DNA from 2 places in the Pseudoalteromonas aquimarina genome. Region 1 is predicted to be linked to the other one. Evidence: riboswitches for the same ligand, from Rfam matches in the RefSeq annotation. Region 1 holds a riboswitch; the other holds the start of a gene.
The links. A riboswitch is a leader RNA that binds a small molecule or an ion and turns the genes downstream of it on or off. The one in region 1 is predicted to bind cobalamin.
Positions count from the first base shown of each region.

Region 1 (9,885 bases):
TTCGCAATATCATTACTAGTAAGTGTAAAAGTATTAGCCCAAAGCTGCGCGGCTGATAACAATAAAGTACCGCCTATAATTTGTTTCAACATGATTAGTCCCTTATTTGATTATTAACCCATGTTAATCATAAACACTTTTAAAATCATAGTGCTTTAAGATAATCGGACGTTTTTTGCAGCTCGTAAATATAAAACAGATCTTAAACTCGAGCTTGATAAACAAATGGGAAGGCAGTTCCACACTTATGATAATTGTAAGGCATTATTAAAGTTAAATTACTTCAGTACTAGGCGATTCTTTGAGATTTAATAACCAACAACCAGTCTTGCTTATAAATTACATGTTGTTAAAAAAACAGATATTGCTAACTTTCTTAACTTCATCAATAAGCATTGTGAAAACTTCAAATTTAAACTTAAACATGTTTCACTAAATACAATTTAATAACATACCCTACCGGCGATTTAACGTAAAAGGACTTCATTTGCCTATTCAAATATCACCTCAAATCATTTTAAGACCCTTAAATCTTTTAGATGCATCTGCAATTTTGTCGTTAGTAAACCTTAATCGCGAGCGACTGGCTGAGTATTTATACTGGGTTGAAGATGTGCGGTGTGTTGATTCTGCCAAGCAATATATATTTGATCGTGTAAACAACGGTTTGAATGAAGCGCACTGGTTCAAAATTTACTTTAACAATGAAATATGTGGCGTATTTGCAGTTAAATCCATCTGTCCACAAACGCATGTCGCTGAATTAGGTTATTGGCTTGGCGATAGTGCCAAGGGCAATGGTGTAATTAGTCAAATTGTAAAGTATCTACCAAAACTATTAGCAAACACATCAGCCAACGCCATCGAATTTAGATGCCTTGAACAAAATCATGCAAGTATTAAAGTCGCACTTCGCGCTGGTGCTAACCTTGTGGGCTCTATACCCGATTTTATGGTGGCAAATGGTATTAAACAAAATTTAAATATTTATCGTGTCACACTTTGATTTAACTTAGTGCGTTGCAAAGCCTTTTTAAACTTTTACACAATAACTGTAATGATCCTACTTTAAAATTTTTGTTAAAAATAAATTGATTGAAAAATCATCATCTTCACAATAATAAGTGTTAAGTTATAAGACACTAATAGTATTAGTTAACCTAAACTGGAATAAATAGGGAGCTAAAATTATGGATGAAGTCGGCACAGCTAGAATTTATCTGTTAAGAGCAATGTATGCATTTATTGTCTTTGGCTTAGGTGTAACTACCCTGCCCGATGTAGTTTCTGGCTCTGGTCGATTTGCCGATTCAGACACCATTATCAATGCCATCTTAATGGGCTTTTGTCTTCTCTCGCTACTCGGCATAAAGTACCCACTTAAAATGTTACCAGTGCTTTTACTGGAGCTTATCTGGAAAGTGTTTTGGCTTTTAGTTTATGCCTTACCTATGTATTTAAATCACTCTCTCGATGAATACGCACAAGAGCTGGTGTTTGCGTGTGCTATGGGGGTTATTCTTACACCGCTCGTACTGCCATGGGGCTATTTAGTTACACATTACCTAAAAGCACCTGCAACACCTTGGAGATAAATTCAAATAGGCCTTCTAGTCATCAATAAAGTGAGGATTAATTTTGGCAGTCAGAACGTGATCTTGCCATGTGCCATTTATTTTTAAATAGCGCTTAGCCAACCCTTCTTTTTCAAAACCTAAACGCGTTAATAACTGGGCACTTTTTGTGTTATGTGGCATATAGTTTGCCATAACACGGTGCAACTTTAGCACGTTAAAAACATAATCGAGTCCTGCCTCTACCACCTCAGACATAATGCCCTGCCCTTGGTATTTTTCAGCAACACAATAACCTAGATAGCACGCTTGAAAAGGACCACGCACCACATTAGTAAAGTTACACATTGCCATTATTTCGCGGCGCTCAAAATCAAAAGCGGCAAAATGATATGCACTTTGATTATTAAGGTGCGTTTGATAACCATTAATTAGATTTTGCACATTCGCTTTAGTGTAATAGAGCTTATCGCGCGTTGGCTCCCACGGTGCTAAGTGCCCCTTGTTCTCGGTAATAAACAAGAGCAGTGCTTGTGTATCATTTCTGTTTGGTACATCAATAAGTGTACGTTTGGTTTTGAGTATCATTGCCTTTGGTCAAGTGCCTGTTTGTCGGTGGCATGCTGAATTAAATTGACCAATAACCTACCATGCATTGGCGTAAAACCCGTTTTCTCGAGTTTTTTCTCAAGGTAGTTAGCAAAGTTTTTACGCTTATCGTGATGAGTACGCAGCGTAAACAGCAGTTCATTTTGCTTTTGGTTTATGAGTCGCGTGTTATAAATTGGGTCTTCATCAGGCCAGTTTTCAACGGGCACACCCTTAGTTTGATAAACATAACTAGAAAGAGTTTGGTTGATTTTTGAATAATCACTTTGACCAATTAACAGCTCTAACTCTTTCAATAAGCCACGGTAAAGTACGCGTGGAAACAAGCTGTAGAAATCTTTGTTTTGAAACGCTTTGCCTTTTTCAGTTTGCTGCCAATCCGCAAAACTCGACTTGAGCGCGTGCACAAAAATACGCCCAACAAAATGCACTTTTAAATAGCTGCCACCTTGTTTATCAGCGCTTTGTAATAGGTTGCTTAAACGTTTGCGATAATTACGGTTTTCTGCTTTCAAACGGCTTACTTCAGCTTCTAATGCAAGTTCGCTTTCGCCTTTTTCAAGCTGTTGCTTTTGTAATTGAGCAATACGCAGTTGAGCGCTTTGTAATACATCACGGGTGTCTTTTAGCTCTTGCAGCACACTGCCATTTTTAATTTTGAAGTTTAAATTGTGCGTACTGTTTGCAGTAGTTTGAGTTACCAAAGGTTTAGCGGCTTTGGTAAGCGCTTGGTTAAGCTTTTTCTCTAAAATTTTCCCTGACTGACTGCCTTTTAGTAACGTGGTTAATTGGCTATTTATTTCGTTTAAATACCAAGTATGCAACTGCTTACTTTGCGCCGCGGTTAACCCACTAAATGGGTTTGCATTTTCCTTTTCAAGTTCAGACACCTAATGCCTCAAATCCATTCTTTCTAATTATAAATTTCGGGCCGAATAGTAGCAGAAAAAAGTACTAAAACTCTAGTTTGGCGGCATAGTTTTAGAGCCCACTTGTGAGCGCTCTAAAATCGCTACACCTTGTTCTTTCATAAAGGCTTCAAATGCACTGGCAAGCAAGCTTTGCTTTCTATCTTGGCGTTTAGCTAAAAACCACGTACTACGAATAGGAAAACCTGTTACGTCTAACTTTACCAAACCCGGTACTTCACCATAATCGAGCGCATGACGGCTTAGAATCGACAAGCCCAACCCCGATGCAACCGCATATTTAATCGCTTCATTACTTTCTATGGTCATTTTTTCATTCAAGGTTAACTGCTGGGTTTTGCAAAATTGCTCAATCAAATTACGTGTACCCGAGCCTTTCTCACGCATTATAAATGGGTAATGCGATAGACGGTTTAGGCTAACTTCTTGCTGTAACTGCAATTCGTGCCGTGCTGGTGCGATTACCACCAGTTCGTTATCGAGTAGCGGCGTTTTTATAATTTCAGGGCGTTCAGGGCACTGACTAAAAAAGTAAAAATCGTCTTCGTTAGCTTCTATGCGCTCTTTAACTTCTTGGCGGTTACCAATTTTTAAATTGATATCGACTTTTGGGTGTTTTTTACAAAACGCGCCTAAAATCAATGGCAAAAAATACTTAGCAGTTGAGACTACACATAAATTAAGCGAGCCAGATGTCACGCTTTTAAGCTCATCAATTGATACTGATAAATTATGAAAACTAGTAAATACCTCATTGGCGCACTTTAACAAGGCTTTTCCCGCATCAGTGAGCAAAATGGATTTACCATGCTGATGATACACTGGCATATCCACAGATTCGCTTAATTGCTTTAACTGAATCGACACAGAGGGTTGCGACACATGTAACTGCTGCGCCACCAAGGAAATACTTTTGTACTGATCGAGCGCTTTTAAAAGCTGTAACTGCCTAACTGTGGGTAATCGCATAGTTATATAGATTTTTATTTATACAAATTCATATAAATATATATTAGCGTTTATTAGGTGGCGCGCATAGACTAATTTTTGACTTATAAATGCATAAAATACAACCTGCACATCAAAACTACATCGCAGGTGATGATGCTTTGTATTGGGGAATGAGGAAGTTATGTTAGAAACCATATCGAATAATGTACGCGCGTTAGGTGAGGTACTCGGCCAAACAATTGCGGAGGACAAAGGCGATGGCTGGGTTGATAAAATTGAAGAAGTTCGCCTTTTAGGTAAGCGCATTGTGGCAGGTGAAAACCATGCGGTTGAAGACCTACAAACAATTTTTGCAAATAGTAGCGAGCAAGATTTATTAATTCATGCCCGCGCATTTAGCCAGTTTTTAAACCTTGCTAATGTGGCAGAGCAACAACACACCACCAGTGAGCAAGGCTTAGCTGAGCTAGATTTGCCGCATCCGCTTGATTCACTATCAGAAAAATTAACCGGTATTGATGCAAACGCGTTTAAACAAGCGCTTAAAAAACTACATATCGAGTTGGTGCTAACTGCGCACCCAACCGAAGTTAACCGCCGCACCTTTATTCATAAATACAACGAAGTGGCCGATGAACTCAGTAAAGGTGAAGTGCCACTGAGCGAACGCGTACAAGAAATCATTGAACAAGCATGGCATACCAATGAAATTAGGCAGCAGCGCCCCACTCCACTTGATGAATCGCGTTGGGGCTTACACGCCATTACCGATAGTTTATGGCATGCGGTACCTAAGTTTGTTCGCGAATTAGATGAACTTTCACAAAACTTGATTGGCGAGCCGTTAGCCGAAGATATTGTGCCTATTACCATGGCCAGCTGGATGGCAGGCGACAGAGACGGCAACCCCTTTGTTACCGCCAAACTCAGTAAACAAGCCATTTTACAAGCACGATTAATTGCTGCAGAGCTCTACTTAACTGATTTTGAATCACTTTATTTAGAATTATCGATGCACAAAGCAACCGATGACTTAATTGAAGCGGATATTAATAATATTGGCCCGTATCGCGCGGTGATCACCAAGTTAATTAGCGAACTTAAAGAATCAATCGCATTGTTACGTGATGGCAAAACAAAAGGTGCAATTTCATCTTCTGAAGATTTACTTACGCCATTAAAAGCATGCCGCAACAGCTTATTGGCAGTAGGTCTTACTCGCGTTGCAAATTCACAAGTGCTCGACTTAATTCGTAAGGTGCAATGTTTCGGTATTTCACTGGTAAAACTGGATATTCGTCAGCACAGTGAACGCCACGATGAAGCCATTGGCGAGATTGTAAGCGCGCTCGATTTAGGCGATTACGCCACTTGGGATGAAGCACGCCGTGTTGAGTTTTTACTTGGCGAAATAAATAATCCGCGCCCATTATTACCGAATGTCACTTGGAGTGAAAACACCCAAGAAGTGCTCGATACCTTTGCAATGGTGGCTAAGCAACCGCGCGAAGTGCTAGGTATTTATATCATTTCAATGGCGAGCAAAGTGAGCGATGTGCTGGCGGTAAACCTCTTAATGAAAGCCACAGGGTTTGGCTGGGATATGCCTATTGCACCGCTCTTTGAAACACTGGATGATTTAAATAACGCGCCAAAAGTAATGGGCGACTTGCTGAACATAGAGCAATATTTAACGCGTTGTAAAAACCAGCAATATGTGATGATTGGCTACAGTGATTCGGCAAAAGATGCGGGCGTGTTAGCGGCCACATGGGCACAATACCAAGCGCAAGAGGCGCTAGTGCAGGTATTTAAACAATTTGAGGTAGAACTTAAATTGTTCCACGGCCGTGGCGGTACCATTGGTCGTGGGGGCGGCCCTGCACATGATGCAATTGCATCGCAACCACCGGGTACACTTGATGGCGGCTTACGTGTCACCGAACAAGGTGAAACCATTCGCTACAAGTTTGGTTTGCCAAACCTTGCAGTGCGCAGTTTACACTTGTATGCCAGTGCGATTTTAGAAAGCTTAATTCACCCACAACCTGTGCCACCAGCGTCATGGCGAGAGCTTATGAACAACATGGCATCGCTGAGCTGTGAAATTTACCGCGGTTATATTCGTAAAGAACCTAATTTTGTGCGCTATTTCCGCCAAGCCACACCTGAGCAAGAGCTATCATCGTTGCCACTGGGCTCGCGCCCAAGTAAACGCCGCTCGGATGGTGGTATTGAATCGCTGCGTGCTATTCCATGGATATTTGCGTGGAGCCAAAACCGTTTAGTCTTGCCTAGTTGGTTGGGTCTAGGCCAGGCAATTAAAGCGTTTTATCAAGAAAATGCCGCGCTGATGAACGAAATGCTAGAAAACTGGCCGTATTTTAAAGCCCGTATTTCATTGACTGAAATGGTGTATTTAAAGTCCGATCCAGAGCTATCCGCACTGTATGACGCAGCCCTTGTTGAACCTGAGCTACAAGGCTTAGGTGAACATCTGCGCAGCCAATTACAGCAAGACGAACAAGCAGTACTGACTTTGCTTAACCAAGCTCACACACTTGAGAGTGACCCTTGGAACTTAAGCTCATTTAGGTTACGTCAGCCTTATTTAGTACCTCTGCACTTGTTACAGATTGAGGCGTTAAAACGCTTACGCAATAAACCTGAGCACCCTGAAAGCGAGCAAGTGCTTATGGTCACCATGGCTGGTATTGCGACCGGTATGCGAAACACAGGGTGATTTAAACTCTTACAATTTAAATAAAAAAGGCGAGGTTACCCTCGCCTTTTTGTTTCTTCTCACGTTCAGTCCATTTGAAATGGGTAAATTGAGCCAAGCTTTAAAATTTGGCTTAATTCATCAAGGGCTGTTTGGCTTTCTACAAGTAAACTTGGGTCAGCTAAATCGTCTTCTGCAATCGCATCTCGATAATGCTTTTCAACCCATGCTGTTAGGGTATGGTATTTCGCTTCATTCATTAAGCATTCAGGGGCAACGGCGCTTAATTCCAACTCATTTAGTGGCACGCGAAGACGCAAGCACGCAGGTCCACCACCGTTTTTCATACTTTGTTGCAGGTCAAAATAAATCACCTGAGATATAGGGTTACTCGCCTCGCAAAGGGTCTCAAGATAAGTCGCCACTTTATCGTTAGTTTGGCATTCGGTGGGGGCCACAATGGCCATAGTGCCGTTTGGTAATGTAATTAACTGACTGTTAAAAATGTAGCTTGAAACTGCATCTTCAACACTCACATAGTCGTTACTTACTTCAATTAAGTGTAGTGGTTTATCACCTTTGTATTTTGTGTGAATAGACTCAACCGCACGTGCGGATTGATAAAACGCCATTTCATGGTAAAGCAGCACATTTTCGTTACCAATTGCGATTACATCATTATGAAATACACCTCGATCGATCACATTGGGATTTTGTTGCACAAATAAGCAATCGGCGTCGCTTAATCCATGTGCGCGAGCAACGGCTTCACTGGCAGCTAAGGTTTGTCTGGCAGGGTAAATCTTTGGTTTGATATCTGATAATGCATCTTCACCATAAACAAAGAGCGATAGCCCTTTTTCGCTATGCGAATTGGATAAGCGAGTGTGATTTGCCGCCCCTTCATCGCCCAATAATGGATGATGTGGTAGTGGCGAATGATGAGTAAAATACTGCGTATTATTAAAAATGGCTTTAAAGGTACGGCTTGTTTGCTCAGCTTCTATGGCGCGGTGTAGTTTGTTACTTAAATTGGCGGGTGTGAAGTGCACTTTGCCATCGTCACAATCCAAACTGTTCGATACTGTTGCCGCATTTGCCGACCACATTGAAGACGCCGAATAACAGGCTTTTAAAAACTGCGGCGCGTGTTTGGCTGCTTTTGTAATTACGTCTTTATCGCTACCTGAAAAACCCAACTTCCTTAATGTGTAAGTATCTGGACGAACCTGCGGCGGTAAAATACCCTGCTTTAAGCCAAGCTTTGTCATCGCCAGCATTTTTTCAAGGCCTTGTAGCGCAGCTTTTTTCGGATTTGCGATTTGCTTTGCGTTATTTTTAGATGCGACGTTACCAAACGATAAGCCGCTGTAGTTATGGGTTGGGCCAACCAACCCATCAAAATTCACTTCGTACACTGTCATCTTTGCATCCTTTTAGTGCAACGTTGCACTTTTATTAGGCGTTTTTCGTGTTTAAAACCGAAAAAGCGTGAATACAAAGTTAAATTGCTAAATGCATGCCAGGTAATACAATTTAATTTGCACTGTGTTAGTTATCTTGATTACCAACATTTGGCGTTTTTAAAATACCCAGTTGGGGTTTTAAGAAATAACACGCAAAGTAAAGCACTAAGGCAATGGCCACATAACCAAACGGGTTCGTCACATATGGCGCATAATACTGTGCGACACGCTCTGCGTAGGTACTTAACGGCATATCGCTAAATTTACCCGATAGCCAATAATAGCTTGCATTTGAGGTTAAAAATGCAATGGAACTTGCAAGCCATAAGTTAAAAAGTGCCACGATTGTTTTTACTGCAACAGCAAGTTTCGTTTCATCAAGTTTTAGCTGCAAGCTCTTATGACCTGCCCACCAAAGTACATAATAACCAACAAATAAGAACGGATAAGAGGTTGTTAAACAATCCTCAAGATCTCCTCTAAAATAGCTGCTGGTTAAATCAATCGACACACTTAACACCACAAATACAGCAAATGTGCGATGCTTAGATGCTAGTAAACCTAAGATAAAGAAAATTGCAGTGCTAGCACTGGGTAAATGGAGCGCAGAAGCAAAGTGATGAGGGCGAGTGGCTATCATCAAAAGCGCTAATAGTGTGAAAATCAGCGATGAAAACTGCTTTACGTTAATTGGGGTAAATAAATTTGAACGATCTGTCATTAATGTCTATCCGCATGCTAAAACCAATACGATAGGAAATGACAATATGCAAGGCACAATCCTTTGGCTTTAATAGCAAGAAATAACAATACCAAGTTCAGATAATTAGATGATCAATTACGGTGACCACAGATTAATGTAATTGGTATAAAGCGATTGTGTTCTCGTTGCTCACCGCCCACCGCAGTATCGAGTGAACTAGGCCGGTCTCCGGACTCCTGATCATCGCACTGACAGCACCTTCCCATCAAAACTGACAGTGGTGGGTGTCGCTCACAGTTACCGTTGCGGGGGCAGTTCCAGATTTAAACTGGATTCCCGTTTAAACATTGTTTTAAATAAAACATTAGTCACCTAATTACAATGCAAATATATGTCAGCTAATACTTTCAAATCAAGCTAAGACATTATTCTTATTAATACTTTTAGTTTGAATATATAACCAAATTGAATGCACTGCTAAAAATTAAAAACTAAGGTATGCTACACAAAAAGTTAATCTTTAATGATCGATGTCAAAAGTAAAAGCCAAAGTACTTCGTTTCAACCAGATCTCTGTTGAAGCTGTTTTTGAAAAAGAAAGTGAGTTAATTAGTCAACTGCAAAACGGCAATTTAGACCAAGCCCTGTTACTTTGGCAAAGCGATAAGCCGACGTTGGTTTTACCCTCTGGTAATAAATGGCAACAAAGCGAAACGCTTGAAACTAAGCTAAAGAAAACTGGTTGGCAGCTTTATGCCCGTAAAACTGGCGGTGCGCCAGTACCACAATGTGAAGGGGTGATTAATATATCTTACATGTATGTATTGCCAGAGCAAACTCCCTACTCTATTCCAAATGCCTACAAAGACTATTGTGCTATTTTATCTTCGTTTTTTTCGCAGTTTAATATCAATGTTGAAACTCACGCCAC
Region 1 covers NZ_JBMMUG010000004.1:240,759-250,643, reverse strand. Annotated here, with positions in the region: gene AAEU29_RS11890 (YbhB/YbcL family Raf kinase inhibitor-like protein) at 1-92, opposite strand, end outside; gene AAEU29_RS11885 (GNAT family N-acetyltransferase) at 488-1,006, shown strand; gene AAEU29_RS11880 (hypothetical protein) at 1,191-1,595, shown strand; gene rimJ (ribosomal protein S5-alanine N-acetyltransferase) at 1,611-2,162, opposite strand; gene AAEU29_RS11870 (hypothetical protein) at 2,159-3,073, opposite strand; gene AAEU29_RS11865 (LysR family transcriptional regulator) at 3,146-4,081, opposite strand; gene ppc (phosphoenolpyruvate carboxylase) at 4,245-6,806, shown strand; gene astB (N-succinylarginine dihydrolase) at 6,872-8,209, opposite strand; gene AAEU29_RS11850 (hypothetical protein) at 8,337-8,972, opposite strand; cobalamin riboswitch at 9,157-9,345, opposite strand; gene AAEU29_RS11845 (lipoate--protein ligase family protein) at 9,485-9,885, shown strand, end outside.

Region 2 (9,885 bases), on a different contig from region 1:
AACCGTGATGCAATGGCAGCAAAAGGTGTAACAGCTGATGAAATTGAACGTGTTCTTCGTCAAGAAAACGTAGAGTTACCGGCAGGTGAGATTGAGTCAGTTGACCGTGACTTTACTGTACGTATTGCTCGCAGCTATAAATCGCAAGATGACTTCCAAAACCTCGTAATTAAACGAGGTGATAATGGTTACCTTGTACGCTTAAAAGAAGTTGCCGATGTGCGATTAGAGGCGGTTGACGAAGAAAACCTATTCCGTGGTAACGGTAAAGATATGATTGGCCTTGGCGTGATTAAGCAAGCTAAAGCTAACACCCTAACCGTGGTTGAAAAAGCGCGCGAAGAAATTGAAAAAATTAAGCGTTCTTTACCTGAGGGTACAACCATTCAAGACAGCTATGATTCATCAATTTTTATTCGCGAATCAATTACAGAAGTTTACCGCACTTTAGCAATTGCAATGGCTCTTGTTGTTGCTGTGATATTTTTATTTTTAGGCAGTGTACGCGCAACCATAATTCCCGCAATTACGGTACCTGTAGCGTTAATTGGCAGCTTTACCTTTTTGTATGGTATGGGTTATTCAATCAACCTACTTACCTTACTGGCACTGGTACTTGCTATTGGTTTAGTTGTGGATGATGCCATTGTAATGCTTGAAAATATTCACCGCCGAATTGAATTAGGCGAGCCTCCTCTGCTTGCCGCATATCGCGGCGCGCGAGAAGTTGGCTTTGCGATTGTTGCAACAACCTTGGTACTCGTTGCCGTGTTTGTCCCATTAGTTTTCATGGAAGGTCGAATCGGCAGTTTATTTACTGAGTTTGCAATGGCGACCAGTGCTGCGGTGATTTTCTCAAGTGTAACGGCACTCACTTTATCCCCTGCGCTGTGTTCAAAAATTCTTAAACCAAGCGAAAAAGAATCTGCTTTTAGCCATAAAATTGATGCACTGTTTAGCAAGGTAGAAAATGGCTATGAAAAGCTACTTCGAAATAACGTAGCCAGCTCTAAGAGCATGCTTCTGCTACTTATTTTTGCAGGTCTTGCTAGTTACTTACTCTTTAAGCAATTACCCTCTGAGCTTACGCCAAAAGAAGACCGTGGCACCTTCTTCATTATGATGAATGGCCCTGAAGGTGCAAGCTATGAAAATAATGCAAAAAACATGGCGCAAATCGAAGATAAATTAATGCCTTATCAAGAAAGCGGTGAGTTAAGCCGTGTGCTTATTCGCGTTCCCGGTTGGGGCGGCCGTGGCGGTGTTGCCATTGTTGGTATGGCTGATTGGGATGAGCGAAAACGCGATACTTGGCAAGTGATGGGCGAAATTAGTGGAAAGCTTACCGATGTAACAGACGTGCGAGCATTTGCCATTATGCGTTCTGGTATTGGTGGTCGTGGCAATAGCCGCCCTGTAGAATTTGTGCTGCAAGGTAATAGCTACGAAGAACTCGTCAGCTGGCGCGATCGCATTTTAGAACGTGCTCGTGAAAACAAAGGGCTTGTCCGTCTTGATCACGATTACAAAGAAACCTTCCCACAATTCTTAGTAAGCATTGATAAAAATAAAGCGGCCGATCTTGGTATTAGTGTGTCGCAGATTGGCCGCACACTAGAGTCCATGTTAGGTCAGCGCCGCGTTACTACGTTTATTGATCGCGGTGAAGAATATGATGTGATTTTAAAAGGCACCAAGGCAGACTTTTCAGATCCAAAAAATATTTCATCGATTTACCTAAAATCACGTAGCAATGACTTAGTACCGCTGGATAGCCTTATTACTATTGGCGAACAAGCAACCGCAGCGCGTTTAAATCGTTACAACCGTATGCGAGCGATTACCATTAGTGCCAACTTAGCACCGGGTTACTCACTTGCTGAAGCGCTGGATTTCTTGAATGACGTTGCAATGGAAGAAAACGATATTGAAGGGGCAATCGATTACAAAGGCGAATCACAGATGTTCTATGAAGGCGCATCTGCAATGACCTATGTATTTATTTTAGCGCTAACAGTCACTTTCTTAGTATTAGCTGCACAATTCGAAAGCTTTGTGCACCCATTAGTAATTATGCTTACAGTACCACTCGGTTTAGTTGGTGCCCTTTCAGGGCTATTCTTTACTAATTCCAGCCTCAACATTTATAGCCAAATTGGTATTGTGATGTTGATAGGATTAAGTGCCAAAAATGGTATTTTAATTGTGGAGTTTGCCAACCAACTGCGCGATAAAGGTGTCGCTTTTACCGAGGCATTAATTAGTGCATCGAAACAGCGCCTGCGCCCAATTATTATGACGTCTTTAACAACAGTAATGAGCTCGGTTCCACTGGTGTTGGCGTCAGGCCCGGGTTCTGAAAGCCGTATGGTAATTGGTATTGTGATTTTAACCGGTGTGGTGGTAGCCACTTTGCTAACACTGTTTGTCATTCCAAGTGCGTATTACATGCTGGCACGCAATACACAATCACCTGAAGCGACAGAAAAAGAAATTTCCCAGCAGGCAAATAAACACCCGCTTTAATTTTACAATGTGGTAGCTTAATCCTAAGCTACCACTCTATTTCTTGCCCATCCCAAGCAAAAAATCGTCCGCTATCTTTTACATTCACTTGTGACATTAAACGAATTAAGCATTCCGCGCTAAACTCGGCAGTAAATAGTTTGTTTGCTGGTACATTGCGCTGAAATGGCTTAGATAACTTGGTATCTGTGGTGCCGGGATGAAAGGCAAAAACACACATTTCCTTGTTGCTTCTGGCAAGTTCAACACTGGCTGTTTTAATTGCCATATTTAGTGCAGCTTTTGCCATCCGGTAGCTATACCAACCACCTAAACGATTATCGCTAATGCTGCCTACACGAGCTGATAAAAAAGCGAGTTTGCAGTTAGCGGCTAATCGTTTTTGCAAGTGCACTAAATAGGTTAAAGGTGCAAATGCATTGGCATGCATTAATGCCATCGCCGACTCAACACGCCACTGCGAAAGGTTTTTCTCTGGTTGAATGTCATCTTGATGAAGCATACCTAAACAACAAAATACCCAATCGAACTTGATTGATAGGGTCGCAAGGCAACTCGCTACTTGCTCTTCACTGTGATCTTCGACCAACATCACATTAAAACGCTTATCATTAACTAACGACTTATTGCTGGTAATAATGGTAATGCTGTGCTGTTTATCTTGATAAAGTTGCTCAGCAACAGCAAGGCCAATGCCACCCGCCCCAATAATTAAACTTTTTTTCATCTTGCCGTCCCTTGTCTGTCTGTCATAATCTGTACGAAACTAAAAACCAAATAGATTAAACAATAATGCAAACAGCAATTTTTGGTGGCGGCTGCTTTTGGTGTATTGACGCCGCATTTCGCCGTTTAAAAGGAGTACATTCTGTTACTTCGGGATATAGCGGCGGGCATATTGAAAATCCGACCTATCAAGATATTTGTACTGGCTTATCGGGTCATGCTGAGGTAGTAAAAATTGAGTTTGATGAACAAGCAATTAGCTACTCAACATTGCTACAAATCTTTTTTGATTTGCACGATCCAACGCAACTTAACCGCCAAGGTAACGATGTTGGCACGCAATACCGTAGCGTTATCTTTTATTTAGATGAAATACAAAAGCTGGCAAGCTTAAAAATGTTAGCAAGCCAACAAGCTCTGTTTGCAAATAAAGTGGTTACTCAACTATGCCCCGCTGAGCGTTTTTATGATGCAGAAACATATCACCAGGATTATTACAGTGATAACCCTAATCAGCCATACTGCAGTATTATGATTGGCCCTAAATTAGCTAAGTTCTCAGCTAACTATGCGACATTACTAGCGCAATAAAAAAAGCCGCAAATTGCGGCTTTTAAATTACGAAATAAATAAACGTTAAATCACGCTATTAAAAATCGTACGCAATACCAACATACACTTGGCGACCAATTTCATTGTAGTGATAAAACGCATCACTTACCCAGTCACCATTGATATCAACGCCATAGCCTTGGCTTGGAATATATTCTTTATCGAATAGATTCTCCACTCGTGCAGTAACGATTAAGTTTTCTTGTAACATAAAGTTAGCTGCTAAATCCCACAAGATATGCGACGGAATTTTGTTGATTAGCGTGGATTTTTGCTCTGATTGGTAAGCAACACTTAACGTAACATCAAAACCTTGCCATTGTTTTGCAATGCTATAACGCACATTCTCATTTGATACAAATGGTAAATCGCTATAACGCTCAATAGCCTCAGGTGAGTTATCAACCTTTTGCGCATCGATATAACTTAAGTTAAGCGTGTTATCAAAACCATAAAATGCAAAGTTAGTGGTTAGTTCAACACCTTCATAACGTGCCTCAGCAATATTAAATGGCGACCAACGCCACGGGTTATCTGCCGTTGGAGCTGGTGCCCATGCAATTTTATTAGTTAACTCATTACGGAAAACGGCAACATCAACACTTACATGTTCAAAATCAACACGTAAACCCAGTTCGCGGTTTAATGATGTTTCTGCTTCAAGCGCAGCATTGCCTGAACCTGGATAATATAAATCATTGAACGTTGGCGCTTTAAAACCAGTGCTTTGACTTAAACGTAAGACTGCATTTTCATGAAGATAGTAACCACCAGCAAGGTTATATGTTTGCTCTGAACCAACTTCTTCATAATCGTCGTGGCGAATAGCTAGGTTAGCAAGGAATGTGTTGTCATCAAAAAATGCACCAGCAAATATAGCGTATGCGTCACGGCTTGTTTCATCATAACGATTTGTTGTATCAATTTTATCCTGATGCCAATTTAGGCCACCGTTAAAATCAATATGGTCTGAAAATTCAAACGTAGTAAGGTAGTCTAGCTGCACGCGCTCCGTTGCAAAACGAGAATCTTCACCCGTACCAAAGCTATCATCCTGATCTTGGCTAAATGACGCATCTACTTTATGGCTAAATGCACCCACTTGCTTAAACCAATTAGCATTCACATGATAATTTTCATACTCGGTTTTATCCGCTGTAGACGCTTGGTAGTCGTAGTAATTATCAAATTCTACTTCACCCGTTGAGTACTGCGCTAACAACCCAAATTGACCTAGTAATTCATTACTATGAGTTAAGTTTACACCAAGGTTAAGGTTGTCATAGCCGTCGTTATCTGGATCGGCAAAGTTTGTTGCATCATTTTCTAATACATCAAAACCTTCTGTTCGCTCATAGCCTGCATTAAGTGCAACATCAACATACTCAGTTGAAAAACGTGATGTACCTTCTAAGTTGGCGTAGCTATTTGAACCAGATGTAAATGCAATACTGTGCCCTTGCGCCTTACGCGTAATAATATTAATTACACCAGCCAAAGCGTCAGAGCCATATTGTGCTGCACGTGAACCTTTAACTACTTCAATACGCTCAACTGAGTTTAGTGGTAAAGTTGATAAACTTTTATACCCTAAAGTAGCTGAGCCTACACGTACACCGTCAATTAACACTAACGAGTAACGAGATTCTAAGCCACGTACAAATAAACTGGCATTTTGCCCTTGCCCACCATTACGGTTTACTTGAATGCCCGCTTGTGTTTCTAACAAACTAAGAACGTCACGCACATTTAATTGCTCAATTTGAGCACGGTCAATCACTTGCACACTGGCTAGGGTTTGATCAATTGATTGCTCAAGTTTATTCGCTGTTACAACAATGGTTTCGATATCGTGCTTTGCATGTTCATTTGAAGCTGTGTTTGCTAAAGCGTATGAAGAAGACAAGGCAAGGCTAAGCGCCAAACCTAACTTAGATTTGTAATACATATTATCCCCTTGTGCCCACCGCACAATGTTAATAGTTAGCATAAACCAACTGGCCGGTCTCCGGGCTGAGCATTTTGCTTACGAATACAAAACACATCACCGTTGCGGGGGCAGCGCTGGATTTAATAAGCCTCATGCTTACACACCAACTTCCCGATTATCCGTTTGTTTTTAAGCTCAACTTCGTCTTGAAGCTAATAACAAAAAAATCAACGGCACCAATAGGCTATAAATTTAGGCGCGTATTGTGGAGGGGATAGGTATAAATGTCAATTTTAGATGTCTAAACCGCTAAAATCACAATTTACATAGTACAGTTTTTATTTCTATAAACGACTGGTTAAATGTTAGACTAAAAAAATCACCTAGTGATAATAAGTTTATGATGGATGTAACTATGAACCAATTAACCAAACTGCTACTTGCTTTAAGTGCCCTACTTACCCTGCAAGTAAATGCACTTCAACCACCAACTCAAGAACAACTAAAGCGCTATAAATCTGAAAACTCCTTGAGTAAAAGAGCACAACAAGCAAGAGCTTATGGTAACCACAAACGTTTGCAGCACCTTCCGCAGCTAAAAGCTATGCAAAATCAAACTGTGGAAGCAAATCCATTTGAAGGCTACTTTCCAAGTTTAGGCTCACCAAAAATGTTGGTGTTATTAGTTGAATTCCCAGATTATTTGCACACTGAAAATAACTCTCAAAGTGCTATTTCTAGTAAAATATTTGGTGAAGGTGAATCAACCAGTTTTCCATTTGAAAGCCAACGCGCTTACTACCAACGCGCATCTTATAATCAACTCGATATTCAAGGTAACGTACTGGACTGGTACAAAACCGACTACAACCGCCCAATTGATGATGGCAACAATGCCTATGAAGTAAAACAACAAATTATCAAAGAAGCGATTGAATACCATGATGCACTTGGTCATGACTTTAGTCAGTACGATAACGATGGCGATGGCGATATAGATTACGTTGCAGTTATTTGGACAGGTCCTCCAGGGGAATGGGCAAGCCTTTGGTGGGGCACATTTTCTGGCTTTGGTGATAACTCTTTTACAGTAGATGGTAAAACCATTAGCACCATTTCATGGCAGTGGCTTGCCTACAACGAAGGTGATGCGTTTTCGCCACTGGTGTTAATCCATGAAACTGGCCACGCGCTTGGCTTACCTGACTATTATGACTATGACGACAGCATTGGCCCTCGTGGTGGTACTGGCGGCATGGATATGATGGATAATAATGGCTCTGATCACAGCGCCTTCAGTAAATTTGCGTTAGGTTGGCTAACACCTCAATTTGCCACGACTTCAGTTACGAATTATCAACTATCCCCGACTTCAACAAGTCAAGATGCGCTAATATTACGCACCGATACCACAGCAACAAATAAATATGACGAATATTTTATTGTGCAATATCGTAATAAAACGGGGAACGATGCCAATATCTATGCTGAAGGACTAAATATTTGGCACATCAATGCAGGGCTTAACGACTGGGGTTACTTTGCTAATGATAATAGCTATTCTGACAACAAACTTATCCGCCTAATTCAAGCCGATAACTTAGATGAAATTGAATTACTGAATGCAAATGCTAATGAAAACGATCTTTTTAACACTGGGGATACTTTTTCACCACAATCAATTCCAAGCAGCAAGAATTACTCAACAAAACACACTGGCGTGGATATCAGCAATATCACAATCAATGAATCAGGCGCTAATATTTCGGCTCAAGTTTACCCAAATATTGCTACTATTTCTGTTGATTCAATTGTCGATAAATCGCTGATATCACATAACGCAAAAGCAACTATTAGCAGTGATGATTTAAGCCAAGTTGCACAGGTGGAACTGTTAATTAATGGTGAGTCTAAAACGACTGTGTCTGCGCCATTTGAAATAAATCTAGAGAATTTTATCACGCAAAATGGGCAACTAAATTTACAATTTAATGCCATTACCCCCGATGGCTTCAAAAGTGCTGAGCATTTAAAGGTATTTGCTTATAATGGTGAATCTGCAGGCATGCATTTCCATTTAGATCATGAACTTAATACCGATACCAAGCAAATATACGATAGCCTAACTCTACCAGTGTATTACGCTGACTTTCTTTTCCCATTAACCAGCACCAATTTTAAATTTGTATCAATTGATTTTGGTAATGCTCGCACGCCATGGCAACGATTAGATGATGGAACACTTCAGGCTTATTCTCGGAACAGAGCGGCTTCAAGTAACGAAATTTCTCTTATTGATGATTACACTCGTTTTAATAGCAAAATTATTATTGCTGGAGAAAATGCCTTTAGTTTATCACCAGAATTAAGCTCAACATTAGGTGTGACGGCATTACATAACGAAATATATGTTGAGAAAATAGAGAGTGTTGCCCTCAGTAACGGTCAAAGCATTAACGAAACTATTTATTCACAGAATAGTGTGTCACCACCAGTTTCAGATTTTATTGAAAAAGCTAATTCAACCACTTTTTTAACCGCGACTGGTCAATATTATGATTGGGATGCAGGAGAGTGGAAAACAGAACCAGGTAATTGTGGCTTACAAAGCGTTGTAAATAATGCAAAGCTAATCGTTAATACATGTTCATTAAGTCACTTATCTGCAGGTAGCCAAGCCGCGTTAATATCTCACTATCTTAACTATTTAGAGATAGAAGACACTGTTGATAATAATTTATTGCCTGTTATTCAATTAGAAACAACCCTATATATTGCTGAAGGTGAATTAGTCACCATAAACGCAACTGTGACAGATGCTGACAACGACCCAATAACTCTTTTGTGGGAACAAACATCTGGCACCCAAGTTACGATTGAAAATAACGCTAGCCCATCACTTAGTTTTATAGCACCGCTTGTAAAAGAGGATGAAAGTTTAACATTTTCACTTACTGCAAATGATGGCAAAGGATCAACGAAAGGGTTTGTTACTGTAAACGTTGTAAACATTAATCAACTACCAATAGTCGATGTACAAGATTCGTTAACTGTTTTTGCTAATGAGCAAGTTTCGATTACGGCAGAGATTTCAGATCCTGATGAAGATGCATTTACAATTAACTGGCAACAAATCTCAGGGCCAACTGTGGCTTTAACTGGTGAAAATTCAAATACACTAAGCTTTACTGCACCAGATGTACAAACAACAGCAACACTTGAGTTCATTTTATCTGTCACTGATGGCAAAGGTTCAATAAGTACTTATGTTCAAGTAGTTGTTAAAAAATCTAATACTGCGCCAGAAGTCACCATTGGTGATAACTTAACAGTTTCTGAGGGTGACTCTATTACATTAACTGCCTATGGCACTGACGCTGATGGTGATGAACTAAGCTATCTTTGGCAGCAAACGAGTGGACCCGATGTGACTATTATAGATGCCACATCTTCTTACATAGTTATCACAGCTCCAGAAGTAGATAGCGATCAAGTGATTACCCTTGAAGTGAGCGTATCAGATGCCTTTGAAACGAGCACTGCAAATATACAAATCACGGTTAAGAATAAAATTGAAAATACACCTCCTCCTAATCAAGCATCAAGCTCTTCTGGCGGCAGCGTATTTGCGTTATTAGGTTTACTTACCCTAATAAGTTTACGTAGAAAAATATAAAAAAAGAGCCACATATGTGGCTCTTTTTTTATTCAAACTTAATTAATCGCAGATGTTAATCACGGAAGTTTTTAAACTGAAACGGTTGCCCTAAATCAGCTTCTCTCACAAGTTGCATAATCGCTTGTAAGTCGTCGCGTTTCTTACCAGTAACGCGCACTTCCTCACCTTGTATCGCTGACTGCACTTTTACTTTTGAGTCTTTAATTAGCTTAATAATTTTTTTAGAGATATCTTTTTCAATACCTTGTTTAATAATAACTTGCTGTGAGTAGGTTTTACCTGTGTGAACTACGTCTTTAAGCTCAAAGCTTTTCACATCTAAACCGCGTTTAACTGCTTTAGCAGCAAGAATATCGAACATCTGATTCAGTTGAAAATCAGAGTCCGCTTTCATTGTGATAATTTCTTTAGC
Region 2 covers NZ_JBMMUG010000008.1:135,358-145,242, reverse strand. Annotated here, with positions in the region: gene AAEU29_RS18720 (efflux RND transporter permease subunit) at 1-2,526, shown strand, start outside; gene AAEU29_RS18715 (SDR family NAD(P)-dependent oxidoreductase) at 2,555-3,253, opposite strand; gene msrA (peptide-methionine (S)-S-oxide reductase MsrA) at 3,319-3,843, shown strand; gene AAEU29_RS18705 (TonB-dependent receptor domain-containing protein) at 3,902-5,812, opposite strand; cobalamin riboswitch at 5,847-6,012, opposite strand; gene AAEU29_RS18700 (M6 family metalloprotease domain-containing protein) at 6,210-9,470, shown strand; gene AAEU29_RS18695 (YajQ family cyclic di-GMP-binding protein) at 9,526-9,885, opposite strand, start outside.
Region 2: another riboswitch for cobalamin. It lies ahead of AAEU29_RS18705 (TonB-dependent receptor domain-containing protein); the one in region 1 lies ahead of AAEU29_RS11850 (hypothetical protein).